DNA from 4 places in the Oceanobacillus sp. CF4.6 genome. Region 3 is predicted to be linked to each of the others. Evidence: riboswitches for the same ligand, from Rfam matches in the RefSeq annotation. Region 3 holds a riboswitch; each other region holds the start of a gene.
What was found. Region 3 has a riboswitch for cyclic di-GMP ahead of ACHABU_RS06810 (EAL domain-containing protein). Riboswitches for the same ligand answer to the same signal wherever they lie in the genome.
Positions count from the first base shown of each region.

Region 1: another riboswitch for cyclic di-GMP. It lies ahead of ACHABU_RS09045 (EAL domain-containing protein); the one in region 3 lies ahead of ACHABU_RS06810 (EAL domain-containing protein).
Region 2: another riboswitch for cyclic di-GMP. It lies ahead of ACHABU_RS02375 (type II secretion system protein); the one in region 3 lies ahead of ACHABU_RS06810 (EAL domain-containing protein).
Region 4: another riboswitch for cyclic di-GMP. It lies ahead of ACHABU_RS04625 (anti-repressor SinI family protein); the one in region 3 lies ahead of ACHABU_RS06810 (EAL domain-containing protein).

Region 1 covers NZ_JBIMEX010000004.1:183,158-187,834, forward strand. The annotation lists gene ACHABU_RS09025 (hypothetical protein) at 1-347, opposite strand, end outside; gene ACHABU_RS09030 (winged helix DNA-binding protein) at 1,633-1,950, opposite strand; gene ACHABU_RS09035 (hypothetical protein) at 2,163-2,327, opposite strand; gene sda (sporulation histidine kinase inhibitor Sda) at 2,440-2,574, opposite strand; cyclic di-GMP riboswitch class I at 2,841-2,929, shown strand; gene ACHABU_RS09045 (EAL domain-containing protein) at 3,010-3,351, shown strand; gene ACHABU_RS09050 (EAL domain-containing protein) at 3,407-3,736, shown strand; gene ACHABU_RS09055 (hypothetical protein) at 3,754-3,969, shown strand; gene ACHABU_RS09060 (hypothetical protein) at 4,101-4,313, shown strand.
Region 2 covers NZ_JBIMEX010000001.1:439,181-443,857, forward strand. The annotation lists gene pilM (type IV pilus biogenesis protein PilM) at 1-219, opposite strand, end outside; gene ACHABU_RS02370 (prepilin peptidase) at 232-987, opposite strand; gene ACHABU_RS02375 (type II secretion system protein) at 1,132-1,491, opposite strand; cyclic di-GMP riboswitch class II at 1,527-1,610, opposite strand; gene ACHABU_RS02380 (type II secretion system F family protein) at 1,685-2,881, opposite strand; gene ACHABU_RS02385 (type IV pilus twitching motility protein PilT) at 2,885-3,925, opposite strand; gene ACHABU_RS02390 (GspE/PulE family protein) at 3,937-4,677, opposite strand, start outside.
Region 3 covers NZ_JBIMEX010000002.1:653,036-657,712, forward strand. The annotation lists cyclic di-GMP riboswitch class I at 857-941, shown strand; gene ACHABU_RS06810 (EAL domain-containing protein) at 1,244-4,216, shown strand; gene ACHABU_RS06815 (universal stress protein) at 4,373-4,677, shown strand, end outside.
Region 4 covers NZ_JBIMEX010000002.1:197,631-202,307, forward strand. The annotation lists gene ACHABU_RS04600 (sensor histidine kinase) at 1-544, opposite strand, end outside; gene ACHABU_RS04605 (YigZ family protein) at 720-1,370, shown strand; gene ACHABU_RS04610 (hypothetical protein) at 1,412-1,570, opposite strand; gene ACHABU_RS04615 (VanZ family protein) at 1,718-2,218, opposite strand; gene ACHABU_RS04620 (helix-turn-helix domain-containing protein) at 2,393-2,722, opposite strand; gene ACHABU_RS04625 (anti-repressor SinI family protein) at 2,802-2,930, opposite strand; cyclic di-GMP riboswitch class I at 2,952-3,035, opposite strand; gene ACHABU_RS04630 (LCP family glycopolymer transferase) at 3,459-4,403, shown strand; gene ACHABU_RS04635 (penicillin-binding transpeptidase domain-containing protein) at 4,527-4,677, shown strand, end outside.

The DNA of each region.
Region 1 (4,677 bases), on a different contig from region 3:
ATACGATCCACCAGAATTTGTTCGATGATGTTCTTTTTTGTGGTGAGTTCTTGATACATTTGCTGTCCAACCTCGTTAACTTCGTCATAATTGCCAATTTTAGCTTCGTCGGGGGCTTTTCTGACGGTTTGCATGGTTTTATACATATCGGAACGTTCTTTTCGTATATGGCTTAATAGGCGCATTAAATCATATGTGTGTAGTTCTTTTAATTGTGGTTGCGTGTAATCACTTGCTGTGTCATCTAAGTTCGGGTTTAATTGAGGGCGTTTTGCATGCAGATCGGCACGGCAGAAGTCACATACATTACTATTTTGTGTTTCAGTTTTGCAATAAGAACAAATCATATAATCATAACGCACCTTTCTATTTTTTAATTTAGGTATAAAATGTTATATAAATTATAAAATAAATAAAACCAAACGACAACAATGTGAATACCTGTGAGGGGACGGTGCTTTAAGCACCGTAGACGCACACCTCTCTATTAATAAAGAGTTGGAACAAGATATAAGAGGACAAGGTCGGAAAATTACCTGTGGATAAGTATTTTAAAAGGTTTCTATTGTGGATAACTCTTTTAAGAAGTATGTCACCAGAGAACGCTTTTTTCGAGTTGTATGACAGCTAGAGGACGGGTTGAGATCGATGTATGACCATAAAAGAACGGTTTTTTAAGAGAAGTGACCCTACCAGAGAACGGGTTTTATTGGTTATTTACGGCTATATTTATTGGAAAGTATATCCGACACAGCACGGTTCGGCTAAAAAGTATTACCATGAGGGAACGGTTTTTTAAGAGAAGTGACCCCACCAGAGAACGGGTTTTATTGGTTATTTACGGCTATATTTATTGGAAAGTATATCCGACACAGCACGGTTTGCCTAAAAAAGTATTACCATGAGAGAACGCTTTCATTAAGAGAAGTGACCCCACCAGAGAACGGGTTTTATTGGTTATTTACGGCTATATTTATTGAAAAGTATGTCCGACACAGCACGGTTTCGCTAAAAAAGTATTACCATGAGAGAACGCTTTTTTAAGAGAAGTGACCCCACCAGAGAACGGGTTTTATTGGTTATTTACGGCTATATTTATTGGAAAGTATGTCCGACACAGCACAGTTCGGCTAAAAAAGTATTACCATGAGAGAACGGTTTTTATTCAAGCATACCCAAATAAAAAGGCAACTAAACAGGCATAAAATGCACCCCAAATTAGATTTAACTCTAACCTTTGGGGTGCAGTGCGTTATAGGGCCACTTTCTCAGTTATCGTGCTGTTCACACATCGCACGAATATGGCGCGTATATTTATCCATACCATCGTGATCCAAACGGAACTTCAAATCAGGATGGATTAAGTACCGGGTTTTGTTTTTTGACTTTAATACCATGACCGCGCCTGCTTTTTGCAAGATATCCATGTAGTTATCAATGGTTTTTCGGTTGGCATTCTCATACCCAGGATATGACCGATGTGACTCTCAGACAAATGCTTTAATGCTTTCGGATTTCGTTCTAAGGCTTCGAGCAGCGTCACTCCTTCTTGCAATATCGATTCATCTGGGTTGGATACTAAATAATAGGTTTCGATATGAAAGTAGGGCATCACGCAATGCAAGAGTCCGATCATATTATGTATGCTCGTCTTGGTTTACGATGGCGATTCTTCAATTCATTAATCTTTTCGACTTCATTAATGACATCGCTCAGTTTGTTTTGGAATAGTTTCACGAACTTTTCTCTTGGTTTTGTGGTGGTCTTCCCTTTTTGGAAATAAAGCTCGTTTAAGACGTAATGAACCACTCGTCCATCATGCGGGCTTTTAATCTTTTCCAATAACCTAATGCGTGTGAACTTATTCAGACGTTTCATGGTCTTGGTTAATTCCAGGTTCCACAAACTCGAAATCATCTCATTTGTTAATGGCTCCTCTTCTTTTTTCAACGGTGCCCCACAAAATCACACGGTAAATCACACAGCTTTTACACCCAAAATCACAGTATAAATCGCATTGAAAAAGGGACGAAGAATGTTCTCTTCGTCCCTTTTATTAACAAAATAGCTTGTTAAACTAACGCACCATTTACTTTAAGCATCTTATTTCACATATTAACAAAACGCCCTAAACAGAAGGAACAGTGAACTAAAATTCATTCTTACTTATTAAAAACATTTAAAAAACCAATACTAAAATGACTATCTTTGAAAGGTTGTGTTTTTATTGAATCAGGAAAAAAAAGTAGCCAATGAACTCCAAAAAATGATGACCGCGAACCTGGTACCAGTGTCAGTGCAGGAAGATATAAACGATTCTTTTCCACAACAAATTCTCCCGTATCATTTATAACATATATTCATTTATAAAAACAATCCCTTAATATTTTAATTAAAAAGCGAAAAAAAGGTTGAAATGTATTGTACGAACCTGCGGAGTTAAACTTGATGATTGGTTGTTTCCAGATTTCTTCTGTCAATCTCGATTTTTAAAATTTCAATAAAATCTGAATGTATTTTTTGATCTATAGCTTTGTAATATGAACGAAGTAATAAAACATCAGAAATATTCATTATCACATATATTTTCCTCTCCAGAATATTGGCAACATTATACACTGTATATCAAAAAAAGATTTTTGTTAAGTCTCTTATTATATAAAATACTAATTATACTTGAAATGCCATAGACAATTTGTGATTTGAAAGGGATCATGAGAAATCCTCTATTAAATAAAAATGATACGTCAAGTTAGGAAATGTTGTAAATTGTCGAAAAAAGTTGTTTTTATTTAGGGAATAGTTATAATGGAAGTAAGGGAAAATAATACCAGTTCAATTTCCGATAAAGGCAAACCTATTGAAAAATAGGGACGCAAAGCTACGGGTCTAAGGCAACTAAGTTTGCTATGACAGCCGGGTTACCGAAGAAGATGGTTGACGTTTGAAACGCTACCACCTTTTGAGGTGGTTTTTGTTTGGATTTTTTTAATCAAGGAGCTTTTGTGAATGCCTGTAACTAAGATAAAAGACTTAATAGAACAACAACAATTTTTCCATCACTTTCAACCTATATACAATCTAACAATAAGGAAAAAGATAGGGTGCGAGGTATTGTTCCGATCAAACCTTATTAAGAATCCGGAAGTAGTCTTTCAAACTGCTTTAAAAGTAAATCTGCTTTATGAATTAGAAAAAAGATCAACTGAGAATGCAATTACTTCATATTCTAAATCTCCATATTCACCAGAGAATGGAAAGTTATTCATCAATGTCTTTCCTTCTACCCTTGTTAACCCAGATTTCCCATCCTTTATAACGACAGTTTTATCAAAATCTAAACTCCATTAATGAAGAAATAATTTTTGAAATTAACGAGGCGGAGATTGTTTTTGACATTACCTCTTTGAAAAGTAATATATCTTTGTTAAAGAAAAGAGGCTTTCAGATAGCGATTGATGATGTTGGTAAGGGTTCTGCTTCTTTAAAGTCAATTATTGAATTAGAGCCTGATTATTTGAAAATGGATAATTATTTTGCATTTGATTTGTCCGTTTCGGAACAGAAACAGGAAATGATTAAATCCTTTATGACTTACTGTGAAAATACGAATACGAAATTCATATTAGAAGGAATCGAAAAAACTGAAGATCTGGCTGTTGCTAAAGATTTAGGGGTTTTATATGGTCAAGGATTTTTGTTGGGAAAGCCGACTTCTTTGAAAAATATGTCATAGAGCGAGGGACGATTAACATGGCAAATCTGCTAGAATTTTTTCAAGACTGGATAAGAGATAATCGGCTATTAGTAATGGAAATCATATTTGAGGGGATTGGTCGGAAAACGATCAAAGGAAGAATGATTAAATTTAATCAATATGAGAATAGCACCCTTATCTATATAGATGATACAAAAACAGTGGAGCATTTTATGATTAATCAGATTGATGAAATTACACCTGTAGAATAGCCTGATTTAGATGGTAATAATTGAGGGATGTATTAAAATTACCCTCTTTAAAAAAGAGCATAAACGTCAACCTTTGGAGCATTCAACAGGTAGGAGATGGAACTGTTGTAGATAATTAAGGAGACTGGTAAATGAATTTCTTAAAAATCTCAAAAAAACATAACCTTAATCTTATTGAAGTAAGCATACTTGTTAGTCTTAACCGTAGGTATCCTTGCCCAGCTTCCATAGAGGAAATGACAAACGATAAGACTATATATTGGCAAATTCAAGTAAGTCTCAATAAATTAAATGAAAAAAACTTGATTGAGATAAAAGAGCAAAAGTACAAGATTATAAAGTAATAACTTTATTTTCATTAAATTTAGAGAGGGAAATACGATGAAAAACTATGGTTCTTGTGTATATTGCGGAAAAATCGACCGCCTTATATCCAATTTATGTAGCGATTGTTACAACGAAGAAGTGGATAATATAGAAAAGGTAAAAGGAATATTATTAAAGTGTCCAAATTCCAACGCTTTCGATTTAGCGATAAAATCTGACATTTCTATCCATAAAATCACTCGTCTAATAAAGAAAGGGACATTAATATAGTTTGCATCTCTATGAATGCGTGTTAAAACATTTTAGCATAGAAGATGTGGTGAGAAACTGTAATTTACAGTTTAGTAATACTATGGAGTTAATCCGAGAGTTAAAAGTATT
Region 2 (4,677 bases), on a different contig from region 3:
TAATTTCTTCCGTTTCCATTTATGCTTATGGACAAGTTCATTTACGACTTCAACAAAAATGACTTTATTTTGAATCATACCGTCCTTGATTGTCCCATCAGGCAATTCCACTTCCCCATGTATGACCATACCGACGACATTATTGTGTTTATGGTAACTGTATCGCAATACCTGATTGGTAATTACCATATTGACTCTTCCATTATTCATAATCCCCATGTTGTCACCCGCTTATATAAGTAGATTAAAGTACCAATTGATGATTGAATCCCCGTAAAAATAAGTAATTAAAGCTGCCAAAACGATATATGGACCGAATGGCACTGGCTGCTTTCTTTCGATTACGTTAAATAGAATTAGCATCATACCTATCACAGACCCAATTACACATGCCAGGAAAAAAGCCACTAAAATCTTTTCGGTTCCGAGAACAATTCCAAGTACACCGAAAAGTTTCATATCGCCTGCCCCCATACCGCCACGGCTTATTAAAATAATAATAAAAATGAGGCCAAAGCCAATAATAGCACCAACGATTGCCGACCACCATGGATTCAAGGGTACCACAAATCGCATCACGATGAAAAATGGTAGGAAGAAAAAAAGCACCTTATTTGGAATCAACATGTAGGTTATGTCTGTTACTAGTATAATCATTAGCATAGAAACTAAAAGTAATACGGTGATCAATTCGAATTGGAATCCAAGCGTGTAATAGCTCCATGCGAATAAAATGCCTGTGAAAAGCTCAATGGTTGGGTATATGTATGAAATGCTTTGTTTGCAATGTCGGCATTTTCCACGTTGGACCAGAAATGAAAATAAAGGGATATTTTCATACCATGTTAATTGTTGCTTGCAATTCGGGCACATTGAACGGTCATTTGCGAAGGGTATATGTTGTGGGATGCGTAGTCCGACGACATTGTAGAACGAGCCGAATATTAGGCCTAGGAGGAAGAATAGGATTGTTAGGGGTGTGGTCATTTTTTTGGACTCCTTAATTCTTAATATACTTGAATAAAACGCCCTGCAATATTAGATGCAAGGCGTATATATTTCATAATATTTTAATTTATTTATGTCCTACATTTTTTAACTCAAATCTACAGAATACTTCTTGTGTTATTATTATGGTTTACCATTACCACTATAAGTAAAAGTATCGCCTGTTTTTGAAACTGTACCTGTGTAAACTTCAGAATCACTATCTCCAGGGATTTCTATGTCTCCATCTAAGAATCCAGCAGTTACTAGATCTCCAACTGACATACCCTCTGTAAACAACTCACTAAGATCAGCCAATTTCGCGGCATTTTCAATTAACTCAACATTTGCTAGTTTTGCATCATTCTCTGATTTAGTAATTATTCCACTAACACTAGGCACCGCAATCGCCAAAATAATCCCCAATATAACAATAACTGCCAAAAGCTCTACCAATGTAAAACCTTTCTCTTTCTTCATCATCTTCTTCATTTTTTGTAACATAACATCTCCGCCTTCCTTAATCTAAGTTTCTATTAATTCCAGTCGGCCGGTTGCACTACTCACTCCAAATTACCCAAGTGCCCAAATATAGGTAATTCATCATCGTATCCTACTAAACTCCTATTACTTTTTCATTATATTATACTTTTTACCATATTTCTACAATTATCTTCACTAAATTTTGAATAAATTACTACATATTCTCAAACATACCAAACATTGGTATAACGATTGCCATTACAATACTACCAACCATCACGGTTAGTATAATAATCATCAATGGCTCGATTAATATTTTGATCCGACTTGAAAGCTGATCAACTTCTTCTTCATAAAAATCGGCAGCTTTAGTAAGCATATGATCCAATGTACCTGTTTTTTCACCAATTTGTATCATTTGTACAATTAATGTTGGGAATGCCCAGTGGTCTTTCATCGGCTTCGTCAGTGAGTCTCCAACTTCCAATGACTTCCTTGCCCGGGTTAGTGCATTCTCTATCACCCTATTTCCAACTACCTTTTCGGTAATTTCCACCGATTGCAAAATAGGTACAGCACTATTGACAAGTGTGCTCAATGTTTGGGTCATCCTAACCAATGCGCCTTTATGAACGAGTACCCCGAGAAAAGGAAATTTCATTTTTATCAGATCCATTCGGTATTTTACTCTATCGTATTGAATCAAATATTTGTATAAAACGACGACGATTGCAATGACGAATAGCAGCATCCACCAGTATTTCCCTGCAAAATCACTTAGGTTGATGACGAACTGGGTATACGTTGGAATTTCCTCACCCATGGAGCTGAACATGCCAACAAACTGCGGTACGATAAAAACAAGCAGAAAAATACTCAAAATAACGGTAATGACTCCTACCACACTTGGATAAAGCAGTGCTGAAATTACCCTTTGTTTGTTCCGGTATTGCTTTTCATAGTAATCTGCCATTTCATTCAGGATTTCATCCAGTTTTCCGCTTACCTCACCGGCATGAATCATATTTACAAGCAGTTCCGGGAAAATCTTCGGATGCCGCTCGCATGCTTTGGATAGAGGCTGACCTTGGTCAAGCTGTTTATCTATATCTGCCAGGGCGTTTTTTAATGCGTAATTGTTGGTCTGCTGCATCATCGTTTTGGTCGCATCGGAAATCGAGATCCCCGCATGTATCAATGTGGAGTATTGTCTGAGAAAAATAACGAAATCTTTATTCTTTACTCTGTTTTGTAAAATAATATCTTTATTCCAAGGCTTTGTTTCCTCTATTTCAAAAATGATTAATCCATCTCTTTCAAGCTGTGAGAGTGCGATGTTTTTCGTATCTGCTTCGATCTTTCCCTTTATCTTCTGACCCGATATTCTCCGCCCACTATATTGAAAATTCATCCTTTAGAAGCTCCCTCCCTGCATAAACGGAGCAGCAGTTTCAAAGTCAATTTCATTTTCATGAATCAATCGTTTCAAATCCATCTCAAGCGTATGCATCCCCTTGTCTCTTGATGTTTGGAGCACATTTTGAATCTGATGCAGCTTTTCATTACGAATCAAATTTTTAACAGCAGACGAATTAATTAATATTTCCGTTGCAACCCGTCGATGCATTTGGTCCTTTGTAATGAGCAACCGTTGAGAAATGACTGCCTGTAAGATGGTTGATAATTGGATTCGTATTTGTCCCTGCTGTTCGGGAGGGAATACATCGATGATGCGCTCAATTGTGGAGACAGCATCGGTTGTATGTAACGTTGCAAAAACCAAATGACCCGTTTCAGCAGCCGTAATGGCTGTAGAAATGGTTTCCAGGTCCCGCATTTCTCCGACCAGAATCACATCTGGATCTTGACGAAGACTTGCCCGCAGTCCATTCACAAAATTATTCGTGTCAAATCCAACTTCACGTTGGTCAATAATTGATTTATTATGCGAATACATGTACTCTATTGGATCCTCCAAAGTAATGATATGTTTTCGCATGGTTTGGTTTATATAATCAATCATGGAAGCCTGGGTCGTGCTCTTTCCACTTCCTGTTGGCCCAGTTACTAGAATCAGCCCTTGTGGATAATGAACCATTTCTTTTGTGATCAACGGCAATTTTAATTGCTCGATGGACGGTATTTCAGCTGGTATAATTCTAACTGCAAAGGATAATTCCCCGCGCTGATAGAAGGTGTTCATCCGGAATCGGGATACACCATGAATCCCGTAGGAAAAATCCAGTTCCCGTTTTACACGGAGGATCTCTAATTGTTCTTCCGTTAAGATTAGACTCACAATCTGTCTTGTATCAGCTGGTACAATTTTTGGAAAATCCTGTTCGACCAAGTTCCCGTTTATCCGGAAGATTGGTGCTTTTCCGACGGTTAAATGTACATCCGACGCCTTTTTTTCATACGCTTCTATTAACCATTTTTCAAATTCTCGCTTCATCTCAATTCACCCTATACATTAATGGATACTTGCATAATTTCATCGATTGTTGTCAATCCTGATTTCACTTTTTCCAAACCATCTTGAATAAGGAAAGCCATCCCTTGTTCTTTCGCATAATTACGAAGATCGCCAGTCGATTTATTGTTCAGCAACATACTTTTCATCCTATCGTCGAGTACGAGGACTTCATGGATTGCAATTCTTCCACGATAACCCGTATGGTGACATACACTACAGCCCCCACCATGGAAAACATGATCTGCTTCTACGCCGTTTTTGGAAAATATCTCTTTTTCCATTTCAGTCATTTCCCGTTCTGTACGACAGTCGCGGCAAATTTTACGTACTAAACGTTGGGCAACAACACCGGATAAAGAAGAAACAACAAGATATGGTTCGATTCCCATGTCGATGAGCCTTGGTATGGATTCCACTGCACTGTTCGTATGCAATGTACTGAATACTAAATGACCAGTTAGCGACGAGCGTATCGCAATTTCTGCCGTATCCTGGTCACGTATTTCTCCTACCATAATTATATTTGGATCCTGTCTTAAAATAGAACGAAGGCCTTCAGCAAAGGTTAAACCGATTTTACTGTTTACTTGTACCTGGTTAATCCCTTCCATCTGATATTCTACTGGATCCTCCACCGTTATAATATTTACATTCTCGGAATTCAACATATTCACAGAAGCATATAGTGTAGATGTTTTCCCGGATCCTGTTGGGCCAGTCAACAGGACAAG
Region 3 (4,677 bases):
CAAATACCGCATGAAAAGCGATAACTAAATATAGAAGTATAAAAAGTAACTGCCTCAACTAGTGGACGTAAAGGGTAGTTGCTTTTTTCTATTGGTGAATACCAAGGAAATGAGTATTACAATCGTTGTAAACGTAAAGCATTATTTTTATTTAAAATAACATTTTCCCATTTGTATACAAATATTATCCCCATTAGTAAACCCAAAATGGGGTCAGCTCACAGTCCCTAGCTACATTAAAGTGACAGCGTAGTAGAGGACTGACCCTAGGTACCTAGATTGCGGCCCCCTTTCAATAAAAAGGAATCATCATACTCTTTACCATACTCTCTCTAATACCTCTTCAATTCTTCAATCGTTCTTGGTAAATCTATTATTCCATCTCCTTTAGTTTGAATATAGTCCATTCGCTGGGGTAATTGTCATTGTTTTTCCCACTCCCAAGTCTCGCTGGTTTCTGAAGTTTTAGGTTTTGTTCCTTCGATACTTGCAATACCTCTTTTGAACTGCACCAGAAACCCCAGAATCCTTTTTATGGATTGGATAAATAACCTCATCCTCCATCGATTTGCTTTTGAATTTCCTGATAGCACCCGTGCCATGCAAATGCATTCCATTAGTGACAGGCTTACGTCTAAAAATCCGCAATGCGATCGTCAGTTTTTGCAAATAATAATCAAGGGAAATGGATTTGTCACACCATTCGCTTTTCCTTGATTATTATCGTTATAGAAAACTAAAAAGATAAAATCCAGTACTATTCTAATAAATCATTAATAAGTAAAAAACACTTTATAGTTTTACTCTTCTTGTCGATAGTATAAGTAATAGTTCAATATAACTATTTATATAGTCTATCCAATAATAGCGAACTTGTTGTAAGATAAGGACGCAAAACCAAGGACCTAAAGCTTATTTAGCTAAGGTAGCCTAGTTCCGAAGAAAGCGAATCTTAAAGGTGAGCCAGTTTCTTTGGTTCACCTTTTTGAATTTCTTTAGTTTAAAATAGTTAAGACAAGATCACACGTTTAATTAAAAAGGGAACATTAATATAAACTAGTTCCTAAAGTAATTTAGTATCATTTCATGAGATATCAATAGTAACCACGAGTGACAGAAATATTGCCCCTAGAATCCTCCGACTGAACTCTCTTTGAATTCTGTATAACATCATCTGTTATTATTTCTTCGTAATTATTTAGTTTTAGTAATAATAATCTACACTTAGGGAGGAATATATTAAATGGCAATGAGAAAATCAAAATTCCGAAATCTGTTTAAAAGAAATATATTTTCTAATAATCATGCAATTGATAAGCAATACACGAAGGGAAACGCATTAAGTACTCCCCTTCCTTCTTTGGCATGTAACCATCCAGATTTAATTATTGCTTTTTCTCTAGAAGGGGATATTGTTTCGCAAACTAGTAAAAGGCTTATAGAATTATTAGGATCTCGACCACAAACAAAAAATGATTTTCTTCATTTATTTCCAGAATCGACCTCCGAAAGATTAGATACTTTATTTAGTAACACATTAGGCGGTAAAACAGAGAATATAGAAATAGAAGTTAACAAATATAACGGTGAACAGGTTCAGCTTCTACTTACTTTTATTCCCATTCATATAAAAAACAATAGTGTAGAGCGTATTTATTTAATCATTAATGATTTAACGAAACACGCACAGCTCGAACAGTCGTTAGAACTGATGAAAAAACATTTAGATCACTCCCAGCAGATTGCTGCGGTTGGCAGTTGGGAGTATATCATTAATGATGATAAATTCGATTGTTCGAATAACTTTTTTAATACAATTGGTATGGATGAATCTGAAAATATCTCAATAGAAAAGCTTTTTACATTGGTCCATCCAGAAGATTATTCGTTGACTCGTCAAATTTTTGATGAGTCAACGAATAAAGGAAATAGCTTTTCCGCTGAATTTCGAATCCTTCATGGCAAAACAAATGAACTACGGTACATAACCGCTCAGGCTGAATGTATCAAGAAGGGTGATATTCCTTATAAATTTGTAGGGGTGATTAGAGACGATACTCCTTATAAGCGTTTAGAAAATGAATTAAAAAATAGGCTTACCAATTTACAGCATATCTATGATAACTTAAAGGCTGGAATATGGATGCGAGAAAACATAGAAGGAAAAATGGTCTTTGCTTCAAAAGGGCTAGCGGACATTCTGCAATATCCTTTAGAACAGATATATAAAGAACCTGATTATTGGGAAAAAATGGTTATACCAGAATATCATACGATGTTAATCGAAAGTATTCATTTATTGAAAAAAGGACAAATAACGCAAAATACATTCCCGATAGAATGCCCAGACGGAAAAACAAAATGGCTTCAGGAGCAGACATTTCCTTGGTTGGATGATAACGGGGAAATAGCTTATCTATTTGGAATGGTACTAGATGTCAGCGATGAATTAGAAATGCATGATAAACTTAACTTCCTTGCTTATCATGATGCACTTACCAGAATGCCGAATCAACATGGTCTTTATGATAAACTCGATACACTTTGTCAAAAAGAACATCCATTTGCTCTTATGTATTTAGATTTAGATCGATTTAGTCTTATCAACGATTCATTAGGTTATCATATTGGGGACGAGTTATTAAAGGAAGTAGCAAGTGGACTTATAGCGATTGTTCACCAAGAAGGTTATATCTCACGTATCAGTGGCACTGACTTTGTAATCGTGATTGAAAATTATCCAGATAAAGCTTCCATTTTCCATTTAGCTGAGCAATTAATGAAACATATTCAAAAACCAGTAACGATAGAAGAATTTGATATACAAATTACAACAAGTATTGGAATTAGCTTTTTCCCAGAACATGGAGAAAGCAAACTAACATTAATTGAAAATGCCCATTCTGCCTTACACCGTGCAAAAAGACAAGGGAAAAACAATTATAAGGTATATTCTGATATGAAAGATATATCATCTTATAAGAAATATATTTTGGATAAAGACATGAGAAAGGCTCTCATCAATGAAGAATTTGAAATCTATTACCAGCCAAAAGTGAATACGGAAGGAATCATTGTAGGAGCAGAGGCACTACTACGATGGAATCATCATGAATGGGGACTGGTTTCACCTGTAGAATTTATTCCCATAGCAGAGGAAAATCATTTTATTAATGATTTAGGTGATTGGGTGATAAAGGAAGTTTGCGCACGACTTAGAGAATGGAAAGAAAAAGACTTTACTTTACGCCCTATATCTATTAATATATCCCCCATTCGTTTAATGAAAAAAGGATTGGTAGAATACGTTAAACAACAGTTGGAGCTTTATCAAATTCCGGGCAACTATTTGGAGTTTGAAATCACAGAAGAATCGCTTTTAAGGTACGATAATACTGTTTTTAACACGTTAGAGGACTTAAAAAGTGTTGGTGCGACCATTGCCATTGATGATTTCGGTACAGGCTACTCTTCGTTGCAATCTTTGCGAGAAATCCAAGCGGACACCTTAAAGATTGATAAAGTTTTCATACAACATATTACTAACGAGAACAAAGTAGATGCAGCAATCGTCTCTTCTACTATGCATCTTGCTAAAGGATTAGGTTTGAAAGTGGTAGCAGAGGGTGTTGAAGAGTATGAACAATTAGAGTTTCTGAAACAAAATGAATGTGATATTATTCAGGGATATTTATTTTCCAAACCAGTTGCCTTAGAAATATTTGAACAAATGCTACAAGCTGGTTATTTATTACCGAGTAAAAAGAAACTTTCAAAGATACCTGAAATAGAACGTAGAGAGTTTTATCGATTTGAATTCCCATACAGTTTGCTTGGAAATATGACCATCACAGAAGTAAATCATCGTAAAGTAAGTCTTGGTGCAACACAAATTTTAATAGAAAATATTAGTTTGGGTGGAATAAAAATAGTATCTTTATTAAAACTTCCTATTAATTCCGATATGAAATTTATGTTTGCTTTTACCCTTATGAATGAATTGTTTGAATTAGAAGGTACATTGATATGGAAAGACGAAGCAAAAGAAGATATGTTTTTCTATGGTGTTAAATTCAACTTAACTGTCCAAGATGAAGATCGATTAGCGCCATTAATTAATCAGATGAGTGCTTTGCAACGCGCAAATAAACAAATACCTGATACAGACTTTGTTTATGAAGATTCCTTTTCTTATTTAAATAAACATCTTATATAGAATTTAAATCAACAATCCGGTTACTTTGACAGCACGGGGACGGTTCTTTTGCTTCCTCTCTCCCCTTGGACTATTAACCGTAATTAATGTTATGTTGTTATTAATCATGGAAAAGTCAAATTGATTTATTACATGATTAAAGGGGATTGCGACAAAATGACAGATCATTATAAAAGTATTCTAGTAGCTGTAGATGGTTCCAAAGAGGCGGAATATGCATTTCGTAAATCACTTGATATTGCATACGAACATCAGGGCTCACAATTAAACATCGTTAACATTATTGATACGCGCTATTTGGGACCTCTTGATAAAAAATTAGCAGAAGATGTCAAAGAAAAAACGCGGCAAAAATTAGATTGCTATAAAGCACGTGCTACAGCTTTGATTGTTAAAAATGTGAATATCATTATTGAATATGGTTCACCACGAATGATGATTGCAAATGAGATTGCTAAGTC
Region 4 (4,677 bases), 460 kb from region 3:
TTCTGCGTTCATCTTCTTGTGCTTCAATAATTTTCAACCCAAATTCCTGTTTCTCTTTTGCATTTTCTATCATTTCGTTAACTTGCCGGAAATCATCCTGCAAGTAAGTAAGAATTACTGAAATTTTTCCAGCCAATCCTTCAGCCCGATTGATGGTTTGAGATAAGGTGATTAATCTTCTTTCCAATTCATCCCGTTTATCACGCAATACTTTCTCTTCCTGGCGAAGCATAGCTAGATTTGTTTGCATAAGATGTGTATTTTCATATACCTCTCGTATATCCGCCTCGGAATATCGTTCAAAGTATTTACTTACCTCGGCTAATCGCTGTCGTGAAAAGCGGACTTTTTCTTCTAACTGATCTCCATTTTCAATATGCCGAAGTACTTTTTCCTTCGTTTCTTTTAGCTCAAATACAAGATGCTCATGTTCCTTACGAGCCTCTTCACTAATATTGAAAATTTCGTCCTTGCTATTTTCAACGACTTCGATCATTTCGTCGATGACGTGGTCCAAAGCCTTTTCACTTATCTTTACCGCCATATTTTTCCACCAACCTATGTTATAGTTATACGTATAGACATTTCATTTTTTTAGGGTCTTTTCCCTATATTGAGGAAATATTTTCCTAATTTAGATATATTTTTAACAACTTCTCTTTATATGATATTAAGGGTACCTATATACTATAATGTGCGTTAGAGGTGAGAAAATCAAGATGTTAAAAAACTATTATACCGTAAAAAAAGAAGGAAATGACCAGATTATTATCCAGAAATCCAGATTTATCGGCTATATTAAGCGGGTGGAAAGCGAAGAGGAAGCACAAATATTTATTCAGGAAATAAAGAAAAAACATCATGATGCTAACCATAATTGCTCTGCCTATATTATTGGAGAAAATGACCAAATCCAAAAAGCAAATGATGACGGCGAACCAACTGGTACTGCAGGCGTTCCGATGCTGGAAGTGCTTAAGAAACAGCATTTAAAGGATACCGCAGTCGTTGTAACAAGGTATTTTGGTGGAATTAAGCTTGGTGCTGGAGGACTAATTCGTGCATATGGAAGTACGACTTCTCAAGCTATTAAAACTACAGGTATTGTAAAAAGACAGCTTATGAAAGGTTTTTCCATAACGGTGGATTACAGCCTTCTAGGTAAATTGGAAAACGTGCTAAGAAATTCGGATCATCTTTTGGAAACAATTAACTATTTGGAAAGTGTTGCGTTTATCGTTTTTGTAAAAGTTGAGCAGGACGAAGCTTTTCAGAGTTGGATGGTAGACTTAACAAATGATCAGGCAGATATCAAAAGAATCGAATCTAAATATATTGAAATCGATGTTACTTCGACCGATAAAATATAGAAAAATGACAAAACAAAACTGCATCCTATAGGAATGCAGTTTTATTTTGCCATCGATTGTGCATATTTTTCCAAACGCTTACTGCTCGACAACTCACTAATCAGCATCTTGATCAACTCTTCCGAACTATGAATATTTTGCTTTTCGGTTTCATCAATCATTCGTCGCAGCATATTTTTATATTTTTCCTGCTCTACCATTCTCTTACCGCCTTTTCGTTCATATTCCAAGTTACTATCATTGCAATTAAAAAGAACTGTATCATAGTTTTTGGTAAATGCGTGTCGAACTATGTCGAAACAAGAAATAATTTATTTTCCCTCACCATACCTATACGACAAAAACTGTCATTTATGGGCGCTGTTTCGCCTTTTACCAAACCAATTTATACTAATGATACAAAAAACAGCTATTAAAGCTCCAATACTATCCAACATGACATCGCCGGCATATGGAGTTCTATTAGGTGTCATTCCCTGGTGCAGCTCATCTAAAACGGCATATATAACTGTCAGCAGAAAAGAAAATAGTAATCGTATTTCTATTCTAAAGTCAGTCGATTTTCTAAAAGCGATATAGAAAAAACAAGCTAACAAAAAGAAGACCGTAACATGTGCGCCTTTACGAATAAAAAATTCGATAAAGCCATTAATCCCAAGTACATCAACATTTACCAAGGAATGATTATAAGTAAAAGAAATCCAACCAACAAATGGCTCTAGAAAACTGAAATCAATCAGACTTCCCATCAAGGGTTTAATATCCTGCTGCTCATATGGTGTAGCTGAAGAATAGAAGATAATACCCATCCACCCCATCGGCAACAGCCAATATAAATATTTTTTCATCGTTAACAACCAAACTTTCTTATAAGAAATAAAACACCCTGAACGATAACGAGACTATTATATAGTATATCTGTTAATCCAATAATTTTCATCTATTAATTTCCCCTTATATATATAAAAGGGGAAATCGAAACATAAAAAAACCGTTAAGCAGTTGGCTTGACGGTTTTTCTCTTAATGATCTTGTTTTTGTTTCCATTTATTAAACTCCAGGTATTCTTTAAACTGTTCTTTCGATACTCCAGACTGCATTGCTTCCTGTACAATTTGCATCCATTCATTATCAAGTTCTGCTGTATCTATGGATTCATTTTCATTAATTACATCATTGACGGATACACCTAATACAGTACTGATCTTTTCAATAAACTGGATCGATGGATTAGATTGAAGGTTTCGCTCAATCGAACTAAGATATGATTTTGCTACCCCCGCTTTTTCAGCTAATTCAGAGATGGACATTCGTTTTTCCTGGCGTAATTTCTTTATCGTTTCACCGATCAAGTTCCTCACCTACTTTCACTGCGCATTATATCATATTTACAGTAAGTAGTTCTATATAGAGTACACTTTTTCATGAAAATTACGCCTTTTGTCCTGTGTCTTTTAAAAATTGGCGAATCTCATCCATTGAAATTCCCATTTTTTTTGCATTCTTTATTAAGACTACCCATTCCTCATCAACTGCCACATTTTCAATAATCTTTTCCACAATCCGTCCCCCATTATTCATCCAGACAATCCAGCCATCTTAGCATAATGCTTTAGACCCGTGACTTTGCGCCCTTACCTTTCGATAAGTTTGCCCTTTTCTGAGGATTTCATTTATTTCATATGACTATCATACTATATAAACTAACACAATAGGTTGACTTCTTTTGTCGGATACAGACTAGTTTTGTAATTGACGAAAATACAACTATTATTCAATTGTTGGAATTCTAGTTTCATTGTATCTGCCGTAAGTTAACAAGGAAAATCACTTCTTAAATTTTAAACTTTCATGAAATAGGAAAATACTTCTTAAAAAATGGAACCGCTTCCTGTTACTATTATTTTATTAATAAACAAAAAATCCAGTCACCTTAAATAAACAAAAACCTACTTATTTCTTTAAATTCCATAGACTATATTCGCTATTTCAGATATAATTTATCCAAGATTTGATATTTTTTTACAAGTAACTACTAGTCAAAAAGTCTTATAATGGAAATCATAATTAATACAGAGGAGAATACGAGTGGTATCAAGAGCAGAGAAAAGACAAAATAAGAAAAAACGCAAATGGCCTTATTGGGTTGGTGGAATAATATTGGCATTAATTTTACTTGTTGGAGGATTAGCATTCTATGTTTGGAATCAGGTCGGTGCTACCGTAGAAACCATGCACAATCCGCTGGCAAGAGATGAAGACCCAGAAAGACAAAAACAAATACAGAATATCTTTAAAGAAACGGATTCTGTTAATATTCTTTTGCTTGGCGTTGATGAACGCTCCGGTGATAAGGGTCGATCCGATACAATGATTCTTTTGTCTGTTAATCCAAATACGGAATCGATGATTATGTTGAGCATACCACGTGATACTTATGTGAATATACCTGGACGGGGACAGGATAAGATAAATCATGCCTATGCTTTTGGTGGAACTGATTTATCGGTACAAACTGTCGAAGAAGCATTTGACCTTCCGATTCATACGTATGCAAGGGTGAATATGGAAGGCTTTCAACAAGGAATTGATGCATTAGGTGGCGTTACAATCAATAATGATCTAGCCTTCTCACAAGATGGTCACACCTATCCTGAAGGGCAAATTATGTTAAATGGTGAAGAAGCACTAAGTTTTATTCGCATGCGCTATGAAGATCCACGTGGAGACATGGGTCGAAATGATCGTCAACGAAAAGTAATTACCGCTGCCATGAATGAAGCGGCAAGTTTTAATAGCATTACCAAAGTTGGAGAGATACTGAATATTTTAGGTGACAATGTACAAACCAACCTAGATATGAAAAAAATACAAACCTTGTTCACTGGTTACGCAGGAGCACGCAAAGATGTGTCCACAATGGAAATAAGCGGTTCCGGACAAACCATTAATGGTGTTTGGTATTATATCGTTCCGGATTCTGAGTTTAACCGTATTCATACAGAGATAAAAGATCATATGGAAGCCAATTAGGAATGGTAAAATGAAAAGTCACCTGTGTATCATAAAACAGCGTGGCTTTTCTGTTCGATGTACAAATTTTTGTATATCGTTGATGGTATACTATATATAGAAAAAAAGTTGGGGGTATAATTTATGAAACGAATATTATTATTATTTATAATTCCACTTGTTCTTGTGGCATGTTCCAATGATGAAGAGGTCACACCGAATGAGCGTTTTAATGACTATGTCAACCACTGGAATGAACAGGAAGTTGGAGAAATGTACGGGATGTTTTCTCAGG